DNA from 4 places in the Vibrio sp. KUL80 genome. Region 4 is predicted to be linked to each of the others. Evidence: predicted binding sites of a transcription regulator. Region 4 holds the regulator's gene; each other region holds the start of a gene.
What was found. Region 4 encodes PurR, which represses purine synthesis genes. Its sites were predicted from a motif close to TNANGNAAACGTTTNCNTNA; they were not measured.
Positions count from the first base shown of each region.

Region 1: glyA (serine hydroxymethyltransferase) is a predicted target of PurR. The motif match lies at 2,231-2,250, and genes of this name have one in related genera.
Region 2: pyrD (quinone-dependent dihydroorotate dehydrogenase) is a predicted target of PurR. The motif match lies at 1,916-1,935, and genes of this name have one in related genera.
Region 3: AC6I8U_RS24600 (formate--tetrahydrofolate ligase) is a predicted target of PurR. The motif match lies at 2,670-2,689, and genes of this name have one in related genera.

Region 1 covers NZ_AP045841.1:768,131-772,894, forward strand. The annotation lists gene treC (alpha,alpha-phosphotrehalase) at 1-1,152, shown strand, start outside; gene AC6I8U_RS03480 (YitT family protein) at 1,358-1,957, opposite strand; gene glyA (serine hydroxymethyltransferase) at 2,306-3,556, shown strand; gene AC6I8U_RS03490 (hypothetical protein) at 3,638-3,967, opposite strand; gene lipA (lipoyl synthase) at 4,159-4,764, opposite strand, start outside.
Region 2 covers NZ_AP045841.1:1,847,502-1,852,265, forward strand. The annotation lists gene AC6I8U_RS08495 (cell division protein ZapC) at 108-653, opposite strand; gene pyrD (quinone-dependent dihydroorotate dehydrogenase) at 816-1,826, opposite strand; gene AC6I8U_RS08505 (NAD-glutamate dehydrogenase) at 2,038-4,764, opposite strand, start outside.
Region 3 covers NZ_AP045842.1:1,798,546-1,803,309, forward strand. The annotation lists gene AC6I8U_RS24590 (thiol:disulfide interchange protein DsbA/DsbL) at 1-39, opposite strand, end outside; gene AC6I8U_RS24595 (OmpA family protein) at 185-811, shown strand; gene AC6I8U_RS24600 (formate--tetrahydrofolate ligase) at 892-2,640, opposite strand; gene AC6I8U_RS24605 (inosine/guanosine kinase) at 2,809-4,116, opposite strand; gene AC6I8U_RS24610 (sensor domain-containing diguanylate cyclase) at 4,327-4,764, shown strand, end outside.
Region 4 covers NZ_AP045841.1:2,369,603-2,374,366, forward strand. The annotation lists gene torR (two-component system response regulator TorR) at 1-467, opposite strand, end outside; gene torD (molecular chaperone TorD) at 749-1,402, shown strand; gene purR (HTH-type transcriptional repressor PurR) at 1,740-2,744, shown strand; cyclic di-GMP riboswitch class I at 2,924-3,012, shown strand; gene AC6I8U_RS10910 (TfoX/Sxy family DNA transformation protein) at 3,130-3,720, shown strand; gene AC6I8U_RS10915 (TVP38/TMEM64 family protein) at 3,839-4,522, shown strand; gene AC6I8U_RS10920 (putative signal transducing protein) at 4,523-4,764, shown strand, end outside.

The sequences.
Region 1 (4,764 bases), 1.6 Mb from region 4:
CCAAAAGTTCGCGAAGAAGTAAAACAGGTCATCGAGTTCTGGGCACAGAAAGGCGTGGATGGCTTTAGGCTGGATGTGATCAACCTTATCTCAAAACAGCAAGACTTCGCTGATGATGATATTGGTGATGGCCGCCGTTTTTACACCGATGGTCCGCGCGTTCATGAGTATTTACAGGAAATCAGTGAAGCGGTATTCCAGAAGTACGGCTCGGTAACCGTTGGTGAAATGTCGTCTACGACGCTAGAGCATTGTCAGCAGTACAGTTCACTGGATGGCAAAGAGCTTTCGATGGTATTCAATTTCCACCACCTAAAAGTGGATTACCCCAATGGTGACAAGTGGACGAAGGCAGATTTTGACTTCCTGCAGCTAAAACAGATTTTCAACCACTGGCAGACAGGCCTAAATGGTCAAGGGTGGGGGGCGCTATTCTGGTGTAACCACGACCAACCTCGCGTAGTGAGTCGTCTTGGTAATGATCAGCAATATCGAACCGAGTCAGCAAAAATGTTGGCAGCGTCTGTTCATCTAATGCAAGGAACACCTTACATATACCAAGGTGAAGAGATCGGCATGACTAACCCAGGTTTCACCGAGATGAGTCAGTATCGGGATGTCGAAAGCCTTAATATGTATCAATTGATGGTGGAACAGGGCGATACCTCTCATGAGGATATGATGGCTATCCTGAGACAGAAATCTCGTGATAACTCTCGTACACCGATGCAGTGGAACGACAGCAAACACGCTGGCTTTACCCAAGGTACACCTTGGATTGGCGTTGCGGAAAACTATCCTCAGATCAACGCTGAGGCAGCGGTTGAAGATGAGCGGTCAGTATTCTACTTCTACCAAGAGCTTATCGCGCTTCGTAAGCAGCTAGCGGTGATTACTGACGGTAGCTATGTGGACTTGTTCCCAGAGCATGCTCAGGTTCACGGTTACTTGCGTGAGAGTGAGGAGGCGATGCTGCTGTGTTTGAACAACTATTATGGTGAGGAGACTCGCGTGGTGTTGCCGGAGCAGTTTGATGGTTTGGTGAGTCGTGCTGTGTTGAGTAACTATGGGGTTGTTGGTGAGGTTGAACTGACAGGTGAGGTGGTTTTGAGGCCTTATGAGACGTTGGTGTTGTTGGTTGATAAAGACTAAGAGCCAAGAGCCAAGAGCTAAGATCAAGAGCTTGCCCCCCTCTAGCTCCCCCTTATTAAGGGGGAGAACCAGTGCTCGTTACTAGCGTAACATTGCACAGATTCATAAGGCGATGCGATAGCGAGCCAGTAGTTCCTCCCCTTTATAAGGGGAGGCTAGGAGGGGTAAACGAGCGAAGCGAGTAAAATGAGTAAAAACACCCACCTCACCCATACGTCACCACATACCTAGTCGGCTTATGATTCATCGCCAACACCAAGTTCAACATCACCGCACCAAGAATCGAAATCCCAATAATCGACGGCGACACAAAGAAGAACGATGCAATAAGAATGGCACAATCAATTGCCATCTGTGTTTTACCAACCGATATTCCAAACTTGTCCTGAATAAACAGACACAACACATTAAAGCCACCTAGGCTTGAGCGGTGTCTGAAGAGAATCAGCATACCAAGACCCATCAATAAGCCACCGGCAATTGCGCAGTATATGGTATTGACGTTATCCAGCGTGACCACTCGATGCATGTTGTCCGTAATAATAGACACCAAGGCACCAGAGATGGCGCTGCTGGCAGCAAAGCGTTTACCAAAGCGTTTCCATGCAAGTAGGTAAAACGGGCTGTTTAGGGCGAAATAAAGCGTACCAAAAGAAATCGGTACAAACTGGCTCATAAGAAGGGCGAGACCTGTCGTACCGCCAGTCAAAAGTTGAGCCGACTGAAGAAAGAATATCCCCTGAGCGACGATAAAGGTGCCAGTAAGAATCGCTATCCAGTCTTCTTTACGTGAGTGTTTTTGCATCAATTCTAAATTCTTCTAATCAATAAACGGCGCAATATTATTGAAAAGTTGATGTTTTCGGTAGCTTGAAGGGGAAATTTACGGTAAACCTATGTAATTCAATTTTTACACTGTGTAAATTGAATTATTGACACTTAGTGCCCGTGATAACGCCGATTTATCGGCGGATATGATGAAGCCTAAGGTTCACTATGAAAAAACTGCATGAGAAATTTCCAATTTTCTCTTTATGACCTAGATCAAATTATGTATGATGCAAGTCATCAAATGTGGTGACGAAAACGTTTGCTTTTGGTCATTGAGTGGTTTTTTTGAAACTTTCAGAACAATCTGAGTCAGGAGATACAGATGCTTAAGCGTGATATGAACATCGCTGATTACGATGCGGAGCTATTTGCAGCAATTCAAGAAGAGACACTACGTCAAGAAGAGCACATCGAGCTTATCGCTTCGGAAAACTACACTAGCCCTCGCGTAATGGAAGCGCAAGGCTCTCAGCTAACCAACAAGTATGCTGAAGGCTACCCAGGTAAGCGCTACTACGGTGGTTGTGAGTATGTTGATAAAGCGGAAGCACTAGCGATTGATCGTGCTTGTGAGCTATTTGGTTGTGAGTACGCGAACGTTCAGCCGCACTCTGGTTCTCAAGCGAACAGCGCAGTATACATGGCGCTACTTAACCCAGGCGACACAGTTCTAGGTATGAGCCTAGCGCACGGTGGTCACCTGACTCACGGTTCACCAGTAAACTTCTCTGGTAAGCACTACAACGTTATCCCTTACGGTATCGACGAAGCTGGCCAAATCAACTACGACGAGATGGAACAGCTTGCTGTTGAGCACAAGCCTAAGATGATCATCGGTGGTTTCTCTGCATACAGCCAAATCGTAGACTGGGCCCGCATGCGTGAAATCGCAGACAAGGTTGATGCTTACCTATTCGTTGATATGGCGCACGTAGCGGGTCTTATCGCTGCAGGTGTTTACCCAACGCCAGTGCCACACGCTCACGTGGTAACAACAACAACGCACAAGACTCTAGCAGGTCCTCGCGGTGGTCTTATCCTGTCTAATGCAGGCGAAGACATGTACAAGAAACTGAACTCTGCTGTATTCCCTGGTGGTCAGGGTGGTCCTCTAATGCACGTTATCGCTGGTAAAGCTGTAGCGTTCAAAGAAGCGATGGAGCCAGAGTTCAAAGAGTACCAAGCACGCGTTGTTAAGAATGCAAAAGCGATGGTTGCACAGTTCCAAGAGCGCGGTTACAAGATCGTCTCTAACGGCACTGAGAACCACCTGTTCCTAGTTGACCTAATCGACAAAGACATTACAGGTAAAGAAGCGGATGCAGCGCTAGGCGCAGCAAACATCACTGTGAACAAGAACTCAGTACCAAATGACCCGCGTAGCCCATTCGTAACGTCTGGTATCCGTGTTGGTTCACCTGCGATTACTCGCCGTGGCTTCACTGAAGCGGATGCGACTGAGCTTGCTAACTGGATGTGTGACGTTCTAGACAACATCAACGATGCATCAGTAATCGAAGCAACGAAAGCGAAGGTACTAGAGATCTGTAAGCGCCTACCTGTTTACGCGTAGTTCTCTACTGTTGAAACGCAAAGAAAAAAGCGAGCTAAATGCTCGCTTTTTTAGTGCCTGAAACTTGAAGGTCACGGGGTATTACTTATTGATGTTAAGCAACGTGCCTGATTTGCATCGGAATGAGTAATACTTACGGCTCTCACTAAACTGACCTAAGCCTTCGCCATTACAGTAATCAATGTTGATATCACGCATGATATCCAATGTTTTCTCGCTGTTAAGGGCGAACTTAGCACCGTCCTTACAAACGATACGAACGCGACCATCGTCGCTGACCGAGTATAGGTTCACTTCAGTGTTACATAGCTCGAATGACGCTTCTAAATAGTTGTCTTGCTGAGTGTTTTGCGCACAACCTGCGATCACTGTTGCCGCTAGAATCGGCAAGCCAATTTTCAATAACTTCATGCTACATCCTTGATTGGGTGAAACTTTTTCTTTAAGCCTACCTAAAAATAGCAAAAATGCGAGTATGAGATTGTCATGTTGCATATTTTTCTCAAAAAAAACACGGATTGCTTCAACAGCGAACCCGTGTCTCTTGTTCCGAAAAAGGCTATGTTACTTCAAAGAAGCAATGTTCCTTCAAAAGGATAAAGCTATTTCACTTCTTCGCCTTTTGCTTGCAAGTCTGCATGGTAAGACGAGCGAACAAATGGACCACACGCAGCATGGGTAAAGCCAAGCTCAAGGGCAATCTCTTTTAGCTCATCAAACTCAGATGGTGGCACATAACGCTCTACGGGCAAATGGTGACGACTTGGCGCTAGGTACTGTCCAAGAGTTAGCATGGTAACGCCGTGAGCTCGAAGATCTTTGAGTACTTCAACGATCTCTTCTTTAGTTTCACCCAGACCCATCATCAAGCCAGACTTGGTTGGTACGTCTGGATGCATCTCTTTAAATTTCTGAAGAAGTTGCAGTGACCATTTGTAGTTCGCACCCGGACGCGCTTTGCGATATAGGCGAGGCGCTGTCTCTAGGTTGTGGTTAAACACGTCTGGCGGGTTATCCTTTAGTGCTTCAAGCGCTACATCCATACGGCCGCGGAAATCAGGTACCAAGGTCTCGATGCGGATCTCTGGGTTAAGTGCGCGGATTTCACGGTTACAGTCTGCAAAGTGCTGAGCGCCACCATCACGGAGGTCGTCACGGTCAACAGAGGTCACCACCACGTATTTAAGCTTCATATCTTTGATGGTTTG
Region 2 (4,764 bases), 520 kb from region 4:
GGACCGATAAATTCTACGAGAAATGGAAGTTAGAACTTCTTATTGTAATTGCTAAGCTGCCACTGCTTTTTCTTATAAGGCGCGTTATCGCGCTCTATGCCACGCTCTTAACCAACTAGAGCAATAGGCTGGTTTAATGCCATAAATTGATGTGCGCAGGCCATCCTGTCGTGCATAACCTTAATACTTTGACCAAACACCACTTCTTTGTTTGAAGACAAACTGAATGACTCTAGGTCTACCAACGCACACAAACTCGCACTTTCCCCTACTTCCAACACGATAAAGAAACCCTCAGAGTGTTGGTTGATTAAGCGAACTAAGTCACCCTCTTGAGGCTGGTACGTGCCATCTTGATGATCGAAGAACCAGCTCTTAGGCTGAACAGGCTTATGGAAACGTTTTGCGGCCACACAATAGAGCGTAAGCTCTGCTTGTCTTGGTTCAGAAAGTCCCAATAGGCTTATTTGGTCTTTAAAGGTTTGAAACGCGGATGCGTCATCGACTGTGAAGTTGTTCTGACCCATCGCGCATTCAACAAGGAGCTTTCGGGAAAGATTGGTTTTGAAAACCATATCATCTCCCAAATCCAGCATAAGAGAGTTCTCACTCTCGTCCATATACCAGATCCATGTATCGCTGGGTTTAAGCATCGTTCCGTCTCTATATTTGAAGAATAATCAGACTGTTAGGTAAAACGCTTAATTACCTTTTTGGTCAGTTGTTACTAATTCTACAAACGAATAAACAAAAAAAAAGGGGAAAACTATTTCCCCCTTTCATGATTCAAACCTAGTCACTCTGACAGAATTTGCTTAAAGATTTTTGACGATGTCTTTTACAAGTTTAGGACCGTGATAAATGAAGCCAGAGTAAACTTGAACCAGAGAAGCGCCAGCCATGAGTTTCTCTTTTGCAGAAACAAAAGAGTCGATCCCACCTACGCCAATGATTGGAAGCTTACCATCAAGGTTTTTGGCAAGTAAACGAACAACTTCAGTACTACGAGACTGTACAGGTCGGCCACTTAGGCCACCAGCTTCGTTTGCATGCTTCATACCTTCAACAACAGAGCGATCCAGCGTCGTATTCGTCGCGATCACACCGTCAATCTTATTTTTGATCAATGAGTCACAAATCTGGCCGATCTCATCATCACTCAGATCCGGAGCGATCTTCAGAGCTAATGGCACATATTTACCATGTTTTTCAGCAAGTTCTGCTTGTTTCGCCTTCAGTTCAGCAAGGAGTTCATCCAATGCTTCTCCGTACTGGAGTGAACGTAACCCTGGAGTGTTTGGCGAAGAGATATTTACAGCGATATATCCCGCATGCTCATACACCTTCTCCATACAGATAATGTAATCTTCAGCACCCTTTTCAATCGGCGTATCTTTATTCTTGCCTATGTTGATACCGATAATGCCGTCAAAGTTCGCTTTCTTTACGTTTTCAACGAGATTATCTACACCGAGGTTGTTAAAGCCCATTCGGTTGATGATGCCCTCTGCTTCCACTAGACGGAATAGACGTGGTTTGTCGTTCCCTGGTTGAGGACGAGGTGTTACCGTACCAACTTCTACAAAACCGAAGCCCATCGCACCGAATGCTTCAATACACTCACCATTTTTATCAAGGCCAGCAGCCAAGCCAACAGGGTTCTTGAAGGTTAAACCCATACATTCTACTGGTCGATTAGGTAGTTGTTGGCGATAAGCGAGATCAAGTGGAGTGCCGGTGAAGCGTTTAAAGTTTTGAATAGCGAGATCGTGAGCCTTTTCGGCATCAAGTTGGAAAAAGCCAGTTCTGGCAAGACGGTAAAGCATTGTGCCTCCGATAGAAAACCCGTGTAAACGGGGTGGTATTATTTACTGATTCCCCCAAACATGCAACGAAGATTTTCGTTTATCTAACAAAACGCAAACGTTTTGCAGAATAATGCGCCGATTTAGTGTGACGCCGTCACTAAAGCAGTCTTTTGAGACTAAAAAAGGCGCTCCGAAGAGCGCCTAATTGTTAACATTGTGGTGTCATTGTCTAAAGATTATTTGCACAGTTCAGATTAAGTAGACTTAGCTCGCGAAGTGCAACAGAGAACTTAGCAAACTCATGGACATTCCCCACCTTAAATTCGTTGAGAATATTTTCCCAACGCTGGAGGCTGTTTTCATTTGTCGCCATCCAGTTATCAAGTGACAGGATCACGTCTTCACTGTCTCCCCCACAACCACATTTCAGTACTTGTGCCGTCAACAAGCGTTGCTGCCAATCAAGATCTTCACGGAACGCTGCTCTCGCAAGTGCTTGCCAGTTGTTGTCTACCGCTTGACCGTTAATTTGGTTCAAGAACCAGTGAAGTGATAATCGATCACCTAAGTGGAAGTAAAGTTTCGATGCTCTCTCAACATCAAAGCTTGCTTCAGTTGCAATCTCAGAGATGTCGACAGCAGAAAGCAAACTTGATAGACGAGCAACATAATTCGCCAAATCACTTTCAACACCTTGCCCTACCCAAATATCAGCTTGAGCGTTGTGTTCAGATACCTCTTCAGCAACCAAACACTTCTCTAGCGTTTGCTCTACCTTGATTACGTCATCACGGTAGCGAGCAACTAACTGCTCTACTGACTGCTTGCCAGGACGATTACGAAGAATCCAACGAGCTAGTCTACGAAGTGTTCGGCGAACAATGAACAACAACTCATACTGAGCTTCTGAGCTCGCCACATTATCAAGCTTTCTGATTTGCTCAAATGTGTAGGCAAAACCGTAAATCTCACGAGATGCCGCATAAGCATTAGCAATATCAACCACAGTTGCGCCGGTTTCTTCTTGCAAACGAGTCACAAAGTTACAACCCATCTCGTTAACCATCTGATTTGCAAGCATAGTAGAGATAATTTCTGCTCGCAGTGGATGGTTTGGCATACTTTCCATATAGTTACGGCGTAACTCAGATGGGAAGTATTGGGTGAGTTGTTGCTGATGATAAGGGTCATTCGCGATCTCATCCGAGACTAACTCTTCTTTCAGCACCATCTTACCGTATGCAACTAATACCGAAAGCTCCGGACGAGTCATGCCAATACCCTGCTTTTCACGCTCAAGTAGATCTTCATCCGAAGGAATGTACTCTAGAGCGCGATCTAGGTGACCTGCTTTCTCTAAGGTGTGAATAAAGCGAATCTGTTCTTTGACCAAAGAGACACCCTGGAATTCGGTCACTGAAATTGACTCAGACTGACAGTAAGCGTCGTCCAATACAATCTCACCCACTTCGTCTTCCATGGACTCTAGAATCTGGTTGCGCTGTTTTACCGTCAGATCGCCATTAGATACTAGACCATTAAGGAAGATCTTAATGTTTACTTCGTTATCAGAGCAATCTACACCACCTACGTTATCAACAAAGTCGGTATTTACCCGTCCACCAGCGAGCGCGTATTCAATACGACCAAGCTGAGTCATACCCAGGTTACCGCCTTCACCAACAACTTTGGCTTTTAACTCGCTACCATTGATTCGCAGCACATCATTGGCTCGGTCTCCAACATCTGTGTGTGTTTCAGAGCTCGATTTCACATACGTACCGATACCACCATTCCAAAGGAGATCGACTTCCATCGACAAAATCATTTTAATAAGATCATTTGGCGCCATTGATGCTTTTTTAGTGCCAAGCATCTTTTGGATCTCTGGAGTCAATGTGATCGATTTTGCTCGACGAGCAAATACACCACCGCCTTTAGAGATCAACTTAGGATCGTAATCCTCCCAGCTTGAACGCGGAAGATCGAATAGGCGTTTACGTTCCTCCCAGCTTTTCGCTGATGACTCTGGATTTGGATCAATAAAGATGTGCATATGGTTAAACGCAGCTTGGAGCCTAATATGCTTAGAAAGTAGCATACCGTTACCAAATACATCCCCTGCCATGTCACCTACACCGATAGCGGTGAAGTCTTCGTTTTGACAATCTATTCCCATCTCACGGAAGTGACGTTTAACTGACTCCCAGCCACCTTTGGCTGTAATACCCATAGCCTTATGATCATAACCATTGGAGCCACCCGATGCGAATGCATCACCAAGCCAGAAGTTGTATTCGTCAGACACTGAGTTTGCTAAGTCAGAAAACGTTGCCGTCCCCTTATCTGCAGCAACCACCAAGTATGGATCATCTTCGTCATGTCTCACGACACTTTTCGGCGGAATAACTTCCCCTTCGATGATGTTGTCAGAGACATCTAATAGCGCACGGATAAATTGCTTATAGCAACGTTGGCCCTCTGCAAAGATCTCATCACGACTCGATAGCTGAGGTTGACGCTTACAGACAAATCCACCCTTTGCTCCCACAGGAACGATAACGGTGTTTTTAACCTGCTGCGCTTTTACCAAACCTAAGATCTCGGTTCGGAAATCCTCTTGTCGATCCGACCAACGCAAACCACCACGCGCGACTTTACCGCCTCGTAGGTGAACACCCTCAATGTCTGGGGCATAGACAAAAATCTCAAACGCTGGAACAGGAGCTGGAATCTCTGGAATATTCTTAGGTTCAAGCTTTAATGATAGCCATGGCTTATTGTCCCCGGCTTTATCTTTCTGATAGTAGTTAGTGCGAAGCGTCGCAGAGATCATTTCCACGTAACGGCGAATGATACGGTCATCATCCAGGCTATCCACTTTATCCAGCTGCTTGTGAATCTTTTCAATGACGCGTTGCTGTCCCTTCTTACTGCCTTTAAGAGACGGCATAAA
Region 3 (4,764 bases), on a different replicon from region 4:
TGCGAGAATGGCAAGAGACTTAGAAAATGTTTTTAACATCATAATGCTTCTAAATGGATTGGATGCAGAGAGTTTAACGTTGAATGAGTAGGCCGCACAAGAGGGGAATAAGCGAAAGATTTTTTGTAAAGGTTTCGCTGTTTTGGTCGATATAAACAGCATGATTGAGATTTAGGAGTTGGCGATGTTAATGCTAAAGCGAGTGGTGTGGTTAACCTCTGCGATTGTACTCGCAGGATGCAGTTCAGTGTCCGAGACAACGAGTAAGATGTTTCCAGAAATGTTAGAAACAGCGCCCCGCAGTGAGCACGACGTCATGCACCCAGAGTGGGCGGATGCTCCTATCATGTCGACTGCTAAGGTTGGCGGGCCAAATGGTCAATATCGAAGTCACTCTTGGGATGAGTTGGAAACCTATCTTGTGAATCAAGGGCTGGATTATGAACTCATTCCTGGTGACTACGTCATGATTCGCCTAAAACAAAAAATCCATTTCAATACGGGTTCTGCGAATGTTGCTGATGGGTCGGCAATGTGGTTGGAGCAACTGGCGAGTTTCTTGTCTCGTCAACAGGGTGTAGACGTGGTGATTGGTGGGCACACGGATAACACGGGTACTGTTCGCTTGAATGATTCGCTGTCTGACAAAAGAGCTGAGTCAGTGAAACGCACCTTGATTGGAAAGAACGTACCAAGACAGATGATTTATACCAGAGGGTATGGTGAGTACGTTCCTGCGTGTACGAATACGACTCAATTTGGTAAAGCATGCAATCGTCGTGTAGAGCTGACCTTGATTGTTGCCCAGTGATGTAAAACTCTTAATCTTAGAAACAAGAAAAGCGACGGAGAACCGTCGCTTTTTTAGTATTTCAGCAAGCTTAACGCTAATTAGCTAAGACCAACGATGTTGCCTTCGTCGTCGAGATCTAGGCTCATAAATGCTGGTTTGTCTGGAAGACCCGGCATAGTCATTACATTGCCACAAAGTGCATAGATGAAACCGGCACCCGCACATAAGCGTAACTCACGGATAACGACATCAAAGCCAGTTGGTGCACCTTTCACACTGCCATCAGTAGTGATGGAAAGTGGTGTTTTAGCAAGACAAACCGCTAGGTTATTGAATCCATGTTTCTTGTAGATTTCTAGTTGCTGCTGAGCCTGGTAAGACAAGGTTACACGAGCCGCACCGTAGCCCACCTCACACACGGTCATGAGCTTCTCTTCGATAGATTGCTCTGCTGTGTATAGAGGTTTAAAGTTCGCGTCAGTTGTACATGCTTCAATGACTTTTTCAGCAAGAGCCACTGTGCCTTCACCACCTTTAGCAAAACCTTCACTGATAGCGACTTGGCAGTTGCTGTCTAGTGCTTCGACCCACTCTTGTAGTAGCGCAAGCTCTTGCTCACTGTCTTGTGGGAAGCGGTTGATCGCCACGACAGCAGGAACGCCGTATTTTGCCACATTGTTGATGTGCCATTTCAGGTTTTCAAAACCAGCTTTTAATGCCGCTGTATCTTCGCCGTAGATGCTGTCTGGGATAGGAGTGCCAGGCTTAAGATCATATAGACCAGAGTTTGCTTTCAGACCGCGAAGCGTTGCTACAATCACTGCGCAATCAGGTTTCTTATCCGTCGCAGAAGCTTTGATGTTACAAGCCTTCTCAAAGCCCATATCAGAACCAAAACCACCTTCTGTCACCGTAAAGTCACTCAGTTTTGTGGCGATGCTATCCGCGATAATCGATGAATTACCGTGAGCGATGTTTGCAAAAGGACCTGCGTGGATAAGTGTCGGTACGCCCTCTAGCGTTTGCATAAGCGTTGGTTCAATCGCTTCTTTCATGCTAACCGCCATTGCACCCGCTACTTGTAGGTCTTCGGTGGTCACAGGTGTGCCGTCAATAGAGTAGGCAACAACAATCTTGCCAATGCGGGTACGAAGATCTTTTAAATCTTTCGATAGGGCAAGGATCGCCATTAACTCTGATGCTGCAGAGATATCAAAGCCATCTTGGCGCTCGTAGCCATTGATCGTTTTGTTTACTTCGTTTTGACCGACGGTAACCATGCGTAGGGCTCGGTCGTTGTGGTCGACAACGCGTTTCCATACCACGTTTTTACTATCAATCTTAAGCGCTTTAAGACCAGTGCGAGATTCAAATGCTTCAAAGCCTTGACGCTGTTCATGGTAAATACGCGCGTCAATCGCCGCGGCCGCCAGGTTGTGAGCAGCAGTCACGGCGTGGATATCGCCTGTTAGGTGTAAGTTTAGCTCTTCCATTGGTGCAACTTGAGAATAGCCGCCGCCTGCTGCGCCGCCTTTAACACCAAATATAGGGCCCATAGATGGCTGACGGATACATGCCATTACGGACTTGTTTAGCTTCTTGAGGCCTTGAGATAAACCAATGGTGGTGACGGTTTTGCCTTCGCCCAATGGGGTAGGCGTGATTGCGGTAACGACAATCAACTTACCATCACGGTTGTCTTTTAGGCGCGAGACCGCATCCAGTGTCACTTTCGCTTTGTGAAATCCTTGCGGGTGATACTCGTGGTCAAGAAGACCAGCTTGTTTTGCAATGTCAGAAATAGCAGAGAGTGACGTCGTACGACAGATATCGATATCAGATAGCATTAACGGTCCTTAAAAAGCCACAAAATTAATGAGGAAAACGTTTGCGTCGAGATAATACTGGTTAAAAATGCTTTGTAAAGTTAAATATTCAGAGGGCTGTTCTAAAAGTAATCAGCCTCCTGTTATTTGTATGTTTTAAAAACAAAAAAGGGCCGAAGCCCTTTTTTATTAACGATCCCAGTATGCTTCTTCTAAGCTGTCTTCTCTCTCAGGAAGGGCACGGGTGAGTCTAGGTGAGTGTTGGGTTAACACTTCGTAGCTAACTCGGTTTGCGTACTTACAAATTTGAGAGAGTGATGAATATGTTAAACATGGCGCAACATGCTTGTCTGAGTCTGGTACATTTTTGCTATGGAATGAGTTTGCAGTCATGTCATGCAGTAATGCTGACAGTGCACCATCTCCTGCACCATTGGTGTTCTTGATCTTTAGTGGACCGCCTAGGTAAGGACCAATGTGAGAGTAAACTTTTTGCGGATCAGAACACTCGTCTTTTCTCATCGCTCGGCTAAATTCAAACTTGTTGAAGTCTGCAAACTCGTCAGCAGAGATAAGTTCGTGTGTTGTCTCTCTTAGTGTGACGTTGTCACAGTAGCCCGCCATGTAGAGGCCTTCTGGACCCGCGGTGCACAAGACTAAATCAACCCAATCCAGTGCTTTGTCAGCGGCTTTTAGAGGATCGGCGAAACCGGTCAAGGCTTCACCTTCTTCTTCGTTCATCGCAACGATGGTGACGTTTTCTTTGATGTAGTCTTGCCAGAACTTCTCATTGCCTTCGATAACCCATTTAGTACCCAGAGTAAGAACGACTGGTACAGATTTCTGCTTTGCAATTTCAACGGCACGAGCAACAGCTTGAGGCATCGGATCTTCAGGTTTACCACGCATAAGGTAAGAAGAAACAACAAGTGCAGATGCTTTGTCAAACACTGACTCAGGTACACTCTCTGGTCGAAGCTGGTTCATCTCACCTTCGTTGATAGCGAAGGTGCGTTCACCGTCATCAGTGATAAGTGTGTAGCAGCGACCAATAGGACCATCAACCGTCTGTAGATGGTTTAGGTTCATTCTCGACGATGTGCGGCACAGGTAACGATAGCCGTATGACCCAACTTGAATGTTTTTAGACATTACGCCTAGCAAGACAGATTTACTGTCCGCAAGAACTGAGTAGTTGTGAAGAGTATTACCTATAGTGTCGCCGGGGAACTGATGTGTAATTAGCTCTTTTTCCACAAGTTCGGCATACAGAGCATCCGCTTTGCTCTCTTCGAGTACGAGTGAGTGTCCTTTACTTAAATCGTATTTAGCTAGGAAGTCATCATCAACACGTGCTTCAATGTCGACGATTGTTTGGCCGACACCAACAATTGTTGGGCGGTATAGTTTTGGCGCTGATTGCGCCTGACTCACAGAAAGATCTTTCTTACTGGTCGGGAAATAGTGTTTTGACTTGCGTTGTCCAGGGAATTTCATAGTAAAGGCTAGCGGATCAAAATTTGCGGGCATAATATCACAATGCTGCAATTTTTGTTTCATCTAATTACATTGAATTTGTGATTTGTAGCAGTGCAAAAGTGCGAAAAACAGCTCACTCCATGTCGTAAAGTGCAATGTGTATCCACTTTGTTGAAAAGGTTATATGCGATACTAATATGTAACTGAGTTTATAATGAGGTGGGTCGTATGAATATTGATAATCTCAGCATTGCAGAAATACGAGCGGTTCTGAGTCGCCTCGACTGTTATTTTTTTGTGAAAGACCAAGACCTCAAGTACACCTATGTCAACGATGCAGTGGCACGTCTTTTTGAAAAGTCAGCAGAGGAAATTGTCGGGCGTGATGACTCTCAGTTTTTCGACTTGACGGTATGCCATGAGCTGTTGCTGCATGATCGAAAAGTCCTTGCGGGAGAGTCCATCTCTCAGGTTGAAAAGAACACAGATCTTGATGGAAACGTTCGTCATTTTCAGAATCTAAAAACGCCAATTTATGACGATAAAGGTCGGGTAGTCGGGGTGTTCGGCCTTGCTATTGATATTTCAGACTCGATAGCGAAGCATGACAAACTCGAATACTTAGCGATTCGAGATGTTCTAACGGGTGTATTCAATCGCCGTTAT
Region 4 (4,764 bases):
TTATTCGTCAGTGAACGACGCTGCTTATCAAACGTCCATTCACCAAAGTGAACCACATGCTCGTTTTGCACTGACTCTTCAAGTACTGGCTGTTTGCGCGCTAGTGAAATACGCCACAATAGGTTTTTTACTCGCACTAACAGTTCGCGTAGCTCAAACGGCTTAGTGACATAGTCGTCTGCACCCATCTCGAGGCCCACGATGCGGTCGATACTATCAGTGCGACCGGTTACTAAAATAATTCCAATGTCTGACTGACTTCTTAACTCTCTTGTTAGCATCAAACCATCTTCACCAGGCAGGTTAATGTCTAGCATGACGAGATCGATACTGGATTCTTCCAGCACCTGACGCATCGTCTGACCATCTTCAGCTTCGCTAACCAAGTAGCCTTCATTTTCGAAGTAGCCAGCCAGTTTACTGCGAGTGACTACGTCATCTTCTACAACCAAAACGTGATATTTCATCTGTGGTTTCTCAATCTTGTCATGACAAGGACATTCTATTCATAAACATTCACAATTCTAGTCTACATCCCCTCATAGGCATGGAAACCTTACTATTTTTTGATTCAAAACAACCAAAACGATTGCGTCTCATATGCAACGAATACTCGTGTTAACTTACCCTTAAAGAAATTAATTTTTGTCTTATTTTTTCATAAGTTAACTCAATTTTTCACACAACAAGTTATTGCTATTCATCTTTATTGGCTAAAATAGGGTTATCATTTTTGGAGATTATTCAAATGCAAGAAATCAAAGCATTTAATGAGCAACGCGCAGAAATCTATTGGTGGCTTTCAAGCCTATTCGCTGCCGAGCTCACTGATGATGAACTCAACAAATACCACAGCCCTGAAATTCGCTCTTTCTTATCTGGCTTAGGAGAAAACCCTTCCCTAAAAGAACCCATTCAGGTCTTTACAGAGTCCTTGAACCGCCTTCAAGTCAGAGAAGACGCACAATTAGAGCTTTCTGCCGATTTTTGCGATCTATTTTTAAAGTCGGACAAGCACGGCGCATTGCCTTATGCCTCTATGTATATTGGTAAGTCTGGTCTTTTAAATGATCAACCTGCACAGGATATGGCTGACCTGTTAGCTAAGCACAGTGTGGCAGTGAATAAGGACTTAAATGAGCCAGCGGATCACCTCGCGATCGAGCTAGATTTTCTAGGCAACTTAATCATTCGCTCCAATGAGCTTGAAGCGGAGGCACATATGAACGATGCGCTGCACGAGCAAGCAGAGTTCATCAAGAACTACTTGATGACATGGCTACCTCAGTTTGTTGCGAAATGCCAAACTCACGACGAGTTTGGGTTTTATGCCGCTGCCGCTAAACTACTCGAAGCATTCTGCCAACTTGACTACACCTACCTAGAGGGTGAGCAAGGCTAGCCAACCTTAAAGCGCAAATCATTTGCATCACATCTGTGAGAATTAATTTGCGCTTTAGTTATAAATTTATTGGATAAGTCATTGCCAGCGCCCAAACCTAAGTCTACAATCCGCCGTTTAAATGCAAATGCCATTGGCATTCAACGCGGACTTGTGTCCAAAAATACCTGTTGAAATCTACGCTCTGAGCTTTTTTCGCCGCGGCTTGCATGCAACTTTCGGTTTTCGCAGCCAAATACTATGTTTACAACAACATAGCGTTATAAATTTGCAAAGACCACTATACTTGAAGCGGTACCAACGTTAATTATCAAGCCGCGACTAATAGGATATCACTATGGCAACTATTAAAGATGTCGCCCGCCTTGCAGGCGTTTCAACGACCACAGTATCCCACGTTATTAATAAGACTCGCTTTGTTGCTGAAGCAACTCAAGAAAAAGTGATGGCGGCGGTCGACGAACTCAACTACGCACCAAGCGCCGTTGCACGTAGCTTAAAATGTAACTCAACGAAAACCATTGGTATGTTAGTGACTCAGTCCACTAACCTGTTCTTTTCTGAGGTTATCGATGGTGTTGAGAGCTACTGCTACCGCCAAGGCTACACGCTGATCCTATGTAACACTGGTGGCGTGTATGAAAAGCAACGCGATTACATTCGCATGCTGGCAGAGAAACGCGTGGATGGCATCCTCGTGATGTGCTCTGATCTTACCGAAGAGCTGCTAGAGATGCTTGAGCGTCACGCCGACATTCCTAAAGTTATCATGGACTGGGGCCCAGAAAGCTCACAAGCGGACAAGATCATCGATAACTCTGAAGAAGGCGGTTATCTGGCAACGAAGTTCCTGATCGAAAAAGGTCACACGGATATTGCCTGCCTGAGTGGCCATCTAGAAAAAGCCGTGTGCCAAGAGCGTATCATCGGTTACAAACGTGCCCTTGCTGAGGCAGGTATCGAGATGAAAGATGATCGTATTCTTGAAGGCAACTTCGAATGCGATACAGCCGTTATCGCAGCTAACCGCATCGCAGCAATGGAAGACCGACCTACCGCTATCTTCTGTTTCAACGACACAATGGCGTTTGGCTTAATGAGTCGCCTGCAACAACTGGGTGTGCGCGTACCTGAGGACATCTCTGTCATTGGATACGATAATATTGAGCTAGCTGAGTACTTCTCGCCACCACTAACGACGGTTCACCAACCAAAACGTCGTGTAGGTAAAAACGCGTTTGAGATTCTATTAGAACGAATCAAAGATAAAGGTCATGAAAAGCGCATTTTCGAAATGCACCCAGAGATTGTTGAACGCGACTCTGTCAAAAACCTTACATAATGCTGACAAAAGTGCCTTTCTAGGCACTTTTTTTTGAACTTCATTCAAATTTTCACCTTTCAATTGTTAGTTTTTTACGCACCCACAGGCACAAATAATCCGTCATTATTTGAACCAAGATCACACTTCTAAAAATGAGTAATGATAGGATTATGTTGTTTTCATTTATTCTATGCATGTCACGCACAGGGCAAACCATCTGAAAGGGTGGGACGCAAAGCCTCCGGCCTAAACCAATTTTTAATTGATAGGTAGCGGGGTTGCCGATGGCAAGGGGAGAAGGCTCAGTTATGGCATATGCCTAACAGAGCTCTGACACCTGATTGCTATACTCTCGGACCTGATTCTGGTGACACAATCAATAACACCGAGAAAAGAATAAAGCATGGATAATCCTATACTAAAAAATTCAATGCAATTATTCGCTCAGCTTGGAAGAGTAAAGTCTCGCTCCATGTTTGGGGGATTTGGCATCTTCGTAGATGATACGATGTTTGCCTTAGCAGTGAATAACAAATTACATATCAGAACTAACCGTCAGACCGTATCCACCTTCAAAAAACTGGGTTACAAGCCTTATGTTTATAAAAAGCGTGGATTTCCCGTTGTTACTAAGTACTTCGCGTTACCTGAAGACTGTTGGCAAGATCAAGAAGGTATTCTCGATCACGCTAAACAGGCACTCGAGTTCGCGAAAACTGAGAAAGAGCAACAATCCGAAGCGAAACCTAATCGCCTGAAAGACCTTCCTAATCTTCGCCTTGCCACTGAGCGTATGCTCAAAAAAGCAGGCATTGAATCAGTGGTTGAACTTCAGGATCATGGTTCGGTTGAGGCTTTCAAGGCCATTCAGAGAACCCATTCAAGTACCGTAGGTTTAGAGCTTTTATGGGCTCTTGAAGGTGCGATAAATGGTACTCATTGGTCTGTGATTCCTCAGACTAAAAGAGATGAACTGGCTCGCTTAATTAATTAAGCTACGGTAATCTCAAGAAAAAATCAGCCTTATGGCTGATTTTTTTGTATTAGCTGAAAGGAAAAACATACTCATCCTTTCTACTACACTAATACTGAGTCATCAAAAGGATATCGTCATGAGCAAGAAGCTGATACTAGGATTGGTTTTGGTTGCTGTCGTCATTTACTTAGGCATCAACTTTGGTCAACACCTCACACTAGAAAACGCAAAAGCACAACAAGTCGCACTGAGTGAATACATCAATGAGAACTTCGTGGCTGCTGCCCTCACCTATTTCTTCGCTTACATAGCGATTACTGCATTCTCTGTTCCAGGCGCTGCCGTGGTTACCTTACTTGGCGCCGCATTGTTCGGCTTCTGGACAAGTCTACTGCTCGTTTCATTTGCTAGTACCATAGGCGCTACATTGGCATTCTTGAGCAGTCGCTTCCTACTTCGCGATTGGGTACAAAGTAAGTTCGGTTCGAAACTTGAGACGATCAATAAAGGTGTCGAAAAAGACGGTGCTTTCTATCTATTTTCTCTAAGACTCATTCCTGTGTTCCCATTTTTCTTGATTAACTTATTGATGGGTCTCACGCCAATTCGAGTCTCTAAGTATTACTTGGTGAGTCAACTGGGCATGCTGCCAGGAACTGCAGTATACCTCAATGCAGGTACCCAGCTAGCGAACATTGACAGTCTATCAGGCATTGTTTCCCCTACCGTGTTGGCATCGTTTGCCCTACTCGGTTTGTTCCCACTTATTGCCAAATGGATTATGGGGAAAATCTCTCGCTCACCACAGGTACAGGAATAGATGAAGATATTTGTAGGCAATAACCCACCAGAAACACATATTGTCCAACAGCAGTTGATGGCTGAAGGTATAGAGTGTGAAGTACGAGGCGAAGGTGTTTTTGGGTTACGAGGGGAAGTACCGTTTGACGAAAGTTCTCTACCCTACGTTTGGCTTTTCAACAAAGAGCAAGAAATGATGGCACGAGCTGTCATTCAAGATTGGCAAAATCAGGCTGAGAAAAGCGGTAACATGCCGTGGGT